DNA from 2 places in the Paracoccus sp. TOH genome. Region 2 is predicted to be linked to the other one. Evidence: riboswitches for the same ligand, from Rfam matches in the RefSeq annotation. Region 2 holds a riboswitch; the other holds the start of a gene.

Region 1 (4,393 bases), 120 kb from region 2:
CGGCGCGCATCAAGCGCCGGATCGGGCCGTTCCCGGTTTCGGGCGGCGATCCGGTGCTGACCTTCTTTCTGGAAACCACCGCGCGGGACATGGCGGCGCTGACCGGCGGCAGCCCGTTCTATATCCGCAACCGCCTCAAGGATGCGCTGTTCCGCGGCGGCGAACTGCGGCACGAGGGCGACGTCACCATCGCCAGCTTCGCGCCGTTCCGCGACGACAAGAACCGCGAGCGCATGGCCGGCTTCGATACGCTGGAGCTGCGCTTCACCCTGGGCGATCCCAAGCAGCCGATCCGCAGCATGGTGGCGCGGACCGGATCCCTGGCGGGCGGGCGGCCCGCCTATGACAGCGAAATGGTGTTGAAATGATCCGGGCGACCCTGACGGCCGCGCTTGCGATCTGGGCCGGCACGGCCGGGGCGCAGGCGGTCAACGACTATCCGACCAATGCGCGGGCCGATTACGTCTTCGTCTGCATGGCGACGAACGGCCAGACCCGCGACGTGCTGGACAAATGCAGCTGCGCCATCGACCAGATCGCCGAGATCCTGCCCTATGACGCCTATGTCAAGGCCGAGACGGTGATGGCCATGCGGCAGATGGGCGGCGAACGCTCGGCCGCGTTCCGCAACATGGGCACCAACGACATGGTCGCGAATTTCCACCGCGCCGAGGCCGAGGCCGAGATCCTCTGCTTCTGAACTGGACAATCCGGCCGCCCCGCGCTTCCTTGTCGGCAAGCTGAACAGGAGGGAAGCCATGGATCTGGGGATCAGGGGCAGGAAGGGCCTTGTCTGCGCCGCGTCAAAGGGCCTGGGCCGGGGCTGCGCCGAGGCGCTGGCCGAGGCCGGGGTCGATCTGGTCATCAACGCCCGCGGCGCCGAGGCGCTGACGGCCACGGCCGAGGAGATCGCGGCGAAGCACGGCGTTTCGGTCACGCCGGTCGCCGCCGACATCACCACCGAGGCAGGCCGCGCCGCGGTGCTCGACGCTCTGGGCGGGCAGGCCGACATCCTGGTCAACAATGCCGGCGGCCCGCCGCCCGGCAGCTGGACCGACTGGTCGCGCGAGGATTTCATCAAGGCCATCGACGCCAATATGCTGACCGCCATCGCGCTGATGCAGGCGCTGGTGCCGGGCATGATGGAACGCGGCTGGGGCAGGGTGGTCAACATCACCTCGCAATCGGTGCGCACGCCCATCGCCATCCTGGGCCTGTCGAACACCGCCCGCGCCGGGCTGACCGGCTTTGTCGCCGGCATGTCGCGGCAGGTGGCGCCGCATGGCGTGGTGGTGAACAACCTGCTGCCCGGCATCCATGCCACCGACCGCGCCGACAGCCTGGATTCCGGCGTCGCCAGGGCCGAGGGCATCAGCGTCGACGCGGCCCGCCAACGCCGCGAGGCGACCATCCCGACCCGCAGCTATGGTCTGCCCGAGGATTTCGGCGCCACCTGCGCCTTCCTGTGCAGCCAGCATGCCCGGTTCGTCGTCGGGCAGAACATCCTGCTGGACGGCGGCGCCGCGAATATCTCGATCTGAGGGCGCGGGTGGCCGGGCGGGCGCAGGAAGGCTCTTGCCAGAACCCCGCCGCCCGGCTACGACGAAAGTAGGAAATCGGGAGACATTGGCGCAAGCCAGGGCCGAAGGAGCAACCGCCCCGGGAATCTCTCAGGCAAAGGGACCGTTTTCCAATGTACGCTCTGGAGAGAGGCGGCCGCCGCCGCCCGCCGAAGGGATAACGATCTCAGGCGCCCCCATTTGGGGTAGGGACAGAGGGGGCATCTAACCGGGCGGGATCGGTCCGTCCGCAAGACAGGGGATGCCCATGGCCGAGCTTCGGCGCACGATGCTATACGACCTGCACCTTTCGCGCGGCGCGAAGATGGTGCCCTTTGCCGGCTGGGACATGCCGGTGCAATATCCGATGGGCGTGCTGAACGAGCATCTGCATACCCGCAGCCATGCCGGCCTGTTCGATGTCAGCCACATGGGTCAGGTGATCCTGCGCGGCCCCGGCGTGGCCGAGGCGCTGGAGACGCTGGTGCCCGCAGATGTGGTCGGGCTGGCCGAGGGCCGGCAGCGTTACGGCCTGTTCACCAACGACGCGGGCGGCATCCTCGACGACCTGATGATCGCCAACAAGGGCGACCACCTGTTTCTGGTGGTGAATGCCGCCTGCGCCGAGCAGGACATCGCCCATCTGCGCCGGCTGGAGGCCGCGGGCATCTTGGTCCAGCCGGTGACGGATCGCGGCCTGCTGGCCCTGCAGGGCCCCGAGGCCGCGCAGGTGCTGGCCCGGCTGGTTCCCGGCGCGCAGGCGATGAAGTTCATGGACGTGGCCGAGTTCGACTGGCAGGGCGCGACGCTCTGGGTCAGCCGCTCGGGCTATACCGGCGAGGACGGGTTCGAGATTTCCGTGCCCGGCGACCGCACGGTCGCGCTGGCCGAGGCGCTGCTGGCCGAGCCCGAGGTGGCGCCGATCGGGCTGGGCGCCCGCGACAGCCTGCGGCTGGAGGCGGGGATGCCGCTTTACGGCCATGACATGGACGCCTCGACCCTGCCGGGCGCGGCCGGGCTGGGCTGGTCGATTCCCAAGGTCCGCCGCGCGGGCGGCGCGCGGGCGGGCGGTTTCCCGGGCGCCGGGCCGATCCTGCAGGAACTGGCCGAAGGCGCGGCGCGCAGCCGCATGGGCCTGCGCCCCGAGGGCCGCGCGCCCATCCGCGAGGGGGTCGAGATCTTCGACGCGGCCGAGGGCGGCGCAGCGATCGGCACGGTCTGTTCGGGCGGCTTCGGCCCCTCGGTCGGCGGGCCGGTCGCCATGGCGATCCTGCCCGCCGGGCTTGCCGCCGGCACGTCCTTGTGGGCCGAGCTGCGCGGCAAGCGGCTGCCCGTGACCGTCACCCCGCTTCCCTTCCACAAACCGAGCTACAAGCGCTGAGAGGCCAGGCATGCTGAAATACACCGAAGACCACGAATGGTTGAAACAGGACGGCGACGAGATCACCGTCGGCATCACCGCCCATGCCAGCGAGCAGCTGGGCGATGTCGTCTTCGTCGAGCTGCCCGAGGTCGGGCGCGAGGTCGAGGCGGGCGAGGAGATCGTGGTGATCGAATCGGTCAAGGCCGCCTCGGATATCGTGGCGCCGGTCGCCGGCGTGATCACCGCCGTCAACGAGGCGCTGCCCGACGCGCCCGGTGCGGTGAACGAGGACCCGTTGGCGGCCTGGTTCTTCCGCATCAAGCCGGTCTCGGTCGACCTGTCCGGTTTCATGGACGAGGCGGCTTATCAGGCGCTGATCGGCTGAGATGGCCGGGCCCCGCGGCCCGGCGGAAGCCGGGGGCGCTTCGCCCCCCGGACCCCCCGAGGGTATTTGGAAAACGGTGAAAGGCGGGGCGGGCGTTGCCGGTTCCTCTGCGCTTTTTCCAAGGCAATGTTGAGACCATACCGATGCATCGAGGCCAGTGATGGGTAAATGGACCCCGACCGACTATAATCCCGACGATTTCGCCAATCGCCGTCACATCGGGCCTTCACCGGCCGAGATGGCGGCGATGCTGAAGGTCGTGGGCACCGAGACGCTGGAGGAGCTGATCGGCCAGACCGTGCCGGCGAGCATCCGGCAATCCGAACCGCTGGACTGGCCGGCGCTGTCCGAGGCGGCGCTGCTGCAGCGCATGCGCGAGGTGGCGGCGAAGAACCAGGTCATGACCAGCCTGATCGGGCAGGGCTATTACGGCACCGTCACGCCGCCGGCGATCCAGCGCAACATCCTGGAGAACCCGGCCTGGTATACCGCCTACACCCCCTATCAGCCCGAGATCGCTCAGGGCCGGCTGGAGGCGTTGCTGAATTATCAGACCATGGTCGCCGATCTGACCGGGCTGCCGGTGGCCAATGCTTCGCTGCTGGACGAGGCGACCGCCGCCGCCGAGGCCATGGCCATGGCGCAGCGCGCGGCGAAGTCCAAGGCCCGAGCCTTTTTCGTCAGCGAAAACCTGCATCCGCAGACCGTCGCCGTGATCGAGACCCGCGCCGCGCCCTTGGGCATCGAGATCGTCCGCGGCCGGCAATGCGACCCTTCGCAGGTCTTCGGCGCCATCTTCCAGTATCCCGGCACCTTCGGCGAGATCCGGGACTACTCCGCCGAGATCGCGGCGCTGCATGCGGCGGGCGCGGTGGCGATCATGGCCACCGACCTGCTGGCGCTTTGCGTGCTGAAGGAGCCGGGCGCCATGGGGGCCGATATCGCCATCGGCTCGGCGCAGCGCTTCGGCGTGCCCATGGGCTATGGCGGTCCGCATGCCGGTTTCATGGCCTGCCGCGACGAGCTGAAGCGCGCGATGCCGGGGCGGATCGTCGGCGTGTCCATCGACGCCAAGGGCAACCAGGC
Region 2 (4,393 bases):
AGCAGGGCGCTCATAACGCCTTGGTTGGGGGTTCGAGTCCCTCCGGGCCTACCACCCCTTCCCCTACCTGCCGGAAATTCTTGCCGCGAGGCGGCCTTGGCCGCGATGGTCAGATGGCCAAGCATGGCACGGCCGGGGGTTCGGCCCGGCGGGGCCGGAAAGTATGGCAGGGCGCCCTTGCCGGCGCCCCGTCCCTAGGTCAGGCGACCTCGGCAGAAGAATTGCCGACCGTCTCCTTGATGGCCGACAGCGCCGCCTCTTCGGTCCAGGCGCGGCCGCCCGCATCGCCGCGATCCAGCATCATCCAGGTCCAGGCGCCGACGCCCGGCCCCTGCGAATCATGCGAGATGCGGCCGACGGGCCGATCGTTGAGGGTTATCGTCCAGTCCCCAGAAATGGCCTTTCCATCGACAGTCGTCGGAACGCGAGTCCACATACGAGGTCCTTTCTTCAGTTTTCGTTGATCATCCAGCGCCACGACCCGCTGCGCGGGCGGTAGCCAATGCGGACGAATTGGGTGGCGCCGGTTGCATCCGCCGGCGCGGTTCGGTTCCAGCTTACGCCGGATATCCTCACAGTTTTGTAACCGCTGCTTTCGGATCACGCAATATTACCGCTGCGTTGCAGCGCGTGACAAGCAGGCGTTTGCCGGCATTTTTCCCTGTCCGGCAGCGGGCTCGGCGTGACCCCGAAAGTCCGAAATAAGGAATTTATGAGGTTTATTCAGTTACTTGCCTGTAGGATGGGCCTGCCGAAGCCACCCCGGCGGCCCGAGCCTCTTGATTTATGATGGCCGTGGGCCCATTTTGGCCCGGCAACGTTATTTCTCTCTGCACCTGTCTCCTTTCGGCTTCAGTCTGCGTTTCGAACTGACTGAGCCGGGTCGCCGCATGTCGCGGGCGACAGACATGAAGGAGATATCACGATGGCCAATGGCACCGTGAAATGGTTCAACGCCACCAAAGGCTTCGGCTTCATCGCCCCGGAAGATGGCGGCAAGGACGTGTTCGTGCACATCAGCGCGCTTGAGCGCGCCGGCATCCATCATCTGAACGACGGCCAGGCCGTGACGTTCGAGATCGAATCGGGTCGCGACGGCCGCCAGTCGGCGCGCAACCTCGTGCTCGCCTGAGCCCTTGCGCTGAACGGCACCCGGTCCGGCCGATCATGGCCGGACCACACCCTCTGGAGGCCCGCATGGCACCCAAGGACAAAGCCAAAGGCCTGTTTCGCGATCCCGCGCCGATGACCGCGATGGACCGGACCACTTCCGAAGCACGGCTGATCATCGAAGAACAGAAGCAACGGCGCGCCGAGTTGACTGCCAGCCTTCGGGCGCAGCGCCTGGCCCGCGACGCGGCCGGGCCGACCGAAGCCCCCGCCAAGCGCAAGCCCACGAAATAACCGCGTTCGCAGGCCGGTCACGGCAGGCAGGCGAGCGTGCTGCGGCGACAACCGCGCCCGGGTCTTCCGCAAGGGGGACGCGAGGGGCGCATGGCCGCCGCTCAACAGGAACGACGAAAAACATGGCAAGAAAAACGATCCGCAGGAAAACTGTCCAGAAACAGCAGAACAAGCGCCGCCTGGCGATCATGTACATGGTCAAGCAGGCGGAAATCAGCACGCCCGAACGGGGCGGCATCCCGATGTCGCGGCATTGACGGCTTGAGGCCCGCGCGCCCCCGACGGCGCGCGCGGAACAGGCCGCGCCGGGGCTTTCCCGGCGCTTCGACCATCCCGACCAACGGCGTCCCAGCATGGCAGGGGCGCCGTTTTCCGTTTCAGTCCGGGGTGCCTGGCCGGCCTGCGTCGACCGCATCGCCATTTGTCGCCGCGGCGGCTGGGCTGGTCGGGCCGGACGGCGGCGGAGCATGGCGGATTCGGGGCCTTTCCAAACCGGCGGGACTGTGCCAGCCTCCGCCCCGGTTCGGACAGGAGAGTCGGGTTCAGTCCCGCGCCGACGGAGCAACGCCCCGGATCTCTCAGGCAAGCAGACTGCCGGACCGACACTCTGGAGAGAGATGCCCCGCGCATCCGCCGAAGGAAGAAGCCGCCATGCGGTGACGCTCTCAGGCAAAAGGACAGAGGGGGACGCGCCGCAAGCCGGCGGGTTCGCAACTTTGGACCGAGACGGGTGAGGCCGACCCCTTGCGGGGCAGCCGGCCCGCCCGGCTTGCGCCGAGGAGGAGGAGCGCGTGGCGGAAAGAAGGATCAGGCTGGCGTTGAACGGCTTCGGGCGCATCGGCCGCTCGATCCTGCGCATCTGGGCGCAGGGCGGTTACGAGGATCTGGACCTCGTGCTGATCAACGATATCGAGCCGCTCGCGAATTGTGCCTATCTGTTCGAATATGACAGCGTCTTCGGCCCCTGGCGCGGGCAGGTCGCGGTGGCCGATGGCGCGCTGGTCGTCGATGGCCGGGCGATCCCCTTCCATTCCGCGCCGGACCTGCGCCGGCTGGACCTGTCGGGCGTCGATGTCGTGCTGGAATGCACCGGCATGACCGGCTCGCGCGCGGTGGTCGAGCGCGGGATCGAGGCCGGGGCGGGCGCGGTGCTGATCTCGGGCCCCTCGGACCAGGCCGACGTGACCGTGGTGATCGGTGCCAACGAGGACCAGCTGGACGGCCAGCGCATCGTCTCGAACGCCTCTTGCACGACCAATGCGCTGGCGCCCTTGCTGCGGGTGCTGGACGAGGCTTTCGGCGTGGTCTCGGGGCAGATGACCACGGTGCATTGCTATACCGGCAGCCAGCCCACGGTGGACAAGCCGCGCGGCGATCCGGCGCGGTCGCGGGCGGCGGCGCTGTCCATGGTGCCGACCACGACCAGCGCCGGGCGGCTGATCGGCACGGTGCTGCCGCATCTGGCCGGGCGGGTGGCGGCGCGGGCGATCCGGGTGCCGACGGCCAGCGTCTCTTGCATCGACCTGACCTTCGCCAGCGCCCGCCCGACCGATGCGGCCGGGGTGAACGCGGTGCTGCAGGCGGCGGCCCAGGGCTCTCCGGTCTTCGGCTGGACGGAAAAACCGCTGGTCTCCAGCGACCTGCGGGCGCGGCCGGAATCCATCGTTCTCGCGGGGCCCGAGACCTCGGTGGCGGGCGGGCTGACCCGGGTCTTCGGCTGGTATGACAACGAATGGGGCTTTTCCAACCGGATGCTGGACATGGCCCGGCTGATGGGCCGGCGCTAGACCGCCGGGGCCGGCGCCAGTTCCCGTGCCAGGTCGGCGGCGAAGATGCGGGCGATCTCGGGCGGTTCGGGCTGGATGCGCAGGGCGACGTAGAACTGCGACAACCATTCCAGCCCCAGCCCACCGATGCGCCGCATCTCGCCGCGCCGCACCCAGGTTTCGGCGAAATGCAGCGGCAGGAAGCCCAGGAAGCAGCCGCTGCGGATCAGCACCGCCTGCGCCTCCATGTTCGAGACCGAGGCCCGCACCCTGGGCTCGCGCAGCGTCGCCAGCTCGGCGCGTTGCAGATAGGGGCGGGCGGTGACGGCATGGGGCGACAGATCCTCGATGCCCACCTGTTCCTGCGCAAACAGCGGGTGGCTGCGGCCGCAATAAAGCGCGTGCTCCTCGGCCCAGACCGGGCGGTAATCCACATTCGGCTGGCGGCTGGGAAAGGGGCCGATGGCGACATGGATGTCGCCGGTCTGCAGCCCCTTGCTCAGCGCCTCGGTGGTGCCGATCTCCAGGCTCAGCCGCACCTCCTGTTCGCGCCGGAAGAAGCGGCGGATGGCGCGATGCACCGGCAGGTCGGGATTGTCGGCCTCGCTGTCCACCAGCCCGACGCGCAGATGGCCGGCCAGCACCCGGCGCAGCGCGCCCAGATTGGCCTCGGCCAGTTCGACCGAACCGAGCATGCGCTTGGCCTCGCGATAGACCTCGGCGCCCTTGTCGGTCAGCGCGAAGCCGCCGCGCCCGCGCTGGCAAAGCCTGAAGCCCAGCGACAGTTCCAGATCCTTCAGATGCGTCGAGATCACCGACAGGCTGGCGCCCAGCACCGCCTGCGCGCCGCTGGGGCCGCCATGCTCGACCACGGCGCAGAAGCTGCGCAGGTTGCGCAGGGTATAGTCGCTGATCCGCATTGCTTCAAAAACGCCAAAGTAAGGATCGGTGACTTCCTGTTTATCGCAAATACCGGCGCGGCATAGTCCCGGCATGATCCATGCAGGGGGAAAGCCCATGACCGAGACCCGTCCCGCCTATGAAACCGGCCGCCTGAACCTGCCCTTCGTGGGCATTTCGACCTTCGGCAAGCGGCCCTATGTCCAGGACTGGTCGCGCATCGACGCCGATGTGGCAGTGCTGGGCGCGCCCTTCGACTTCGGCACGCAGTTCCGCGCCGGCGCCCGCTTCGGGCCGCGCGCGGTGCGCGAGGCCTCGACGCT

The links. A riboswitch is a leader RNA that binds a small molecule or an ion and turns the genes downstream of it on or off. The one in region 2 is predicted to bind glycine.
Region 1: it holds a riboswitch for glycine, as region 2 does, so the genes downstream of both, gcvT (glycine cleavage system aminomethyltransferase GcvT) here and NBE95_RS06375 (type I glyceraldehyde-3-phosphate dehydrogenase) in region 2, are expected to answer to the same signal.

The regions. Positions count from the first base shown of each region.
Region 1 covers NZ_CP098360.1:1,161,278-1,165,670, forward strand. The annotation lists gene NBE95_RS05760 (hypothetical protein) at 1-368, shown strand, start outside; gene NBE95_RS05765 (hypothetical protein) at 365-700, shown strand; gene NBE95_RS05770 (SDR family oxidoreductase) at 759-1,541, shown strand; glycine riboswitch at 1,608-1,696, shown strand; gene gcvT (glycine cleavage system aminomethyltransferase GcvT) at 1,828-2,940, shown strand; gene gcvH (glycine cleavage system protein GcvH) at 2,951-3,307, shown strand; gene gcvP (aminomethyl-transferring glycine dehydrogenase) at 3,468-4,393, shown strand, end outside.
Region 2 covers NZ_CP098360.1:1,280,458-1,284,850, forward strand. The annotation lists tRNA gene NBE95_RS06350 (tRNA-Ile) at 1-54, shown strand, start outside; gene NBE95_RS06355 (hypothetical protein) at 200-478, opposite strand; gene NBE95_RS06360 (cold-shock protein) at 926-1,132, shown strand; gene NBE95_RS06365 (hypothetical protein) at 1,198-1,404, shown strand; gene NBE95_RS06370 (hypothetical protein) at 1,527-1,661, shown strand; glycine riboswitch at 2,002-2,095, shown strand; gene NBE95_RS06375 (type I glyceraldehyde-3-phosphate dehydrogenase) at 2,196-3,191, shown strand; gene NBE95_RS06380 (LysR family transcriptional regulator) at 3,188-4,090, opposite strand; gene NBE95_RS06385 (agmatinase) at 4,188-4,393, shown strand, end outside.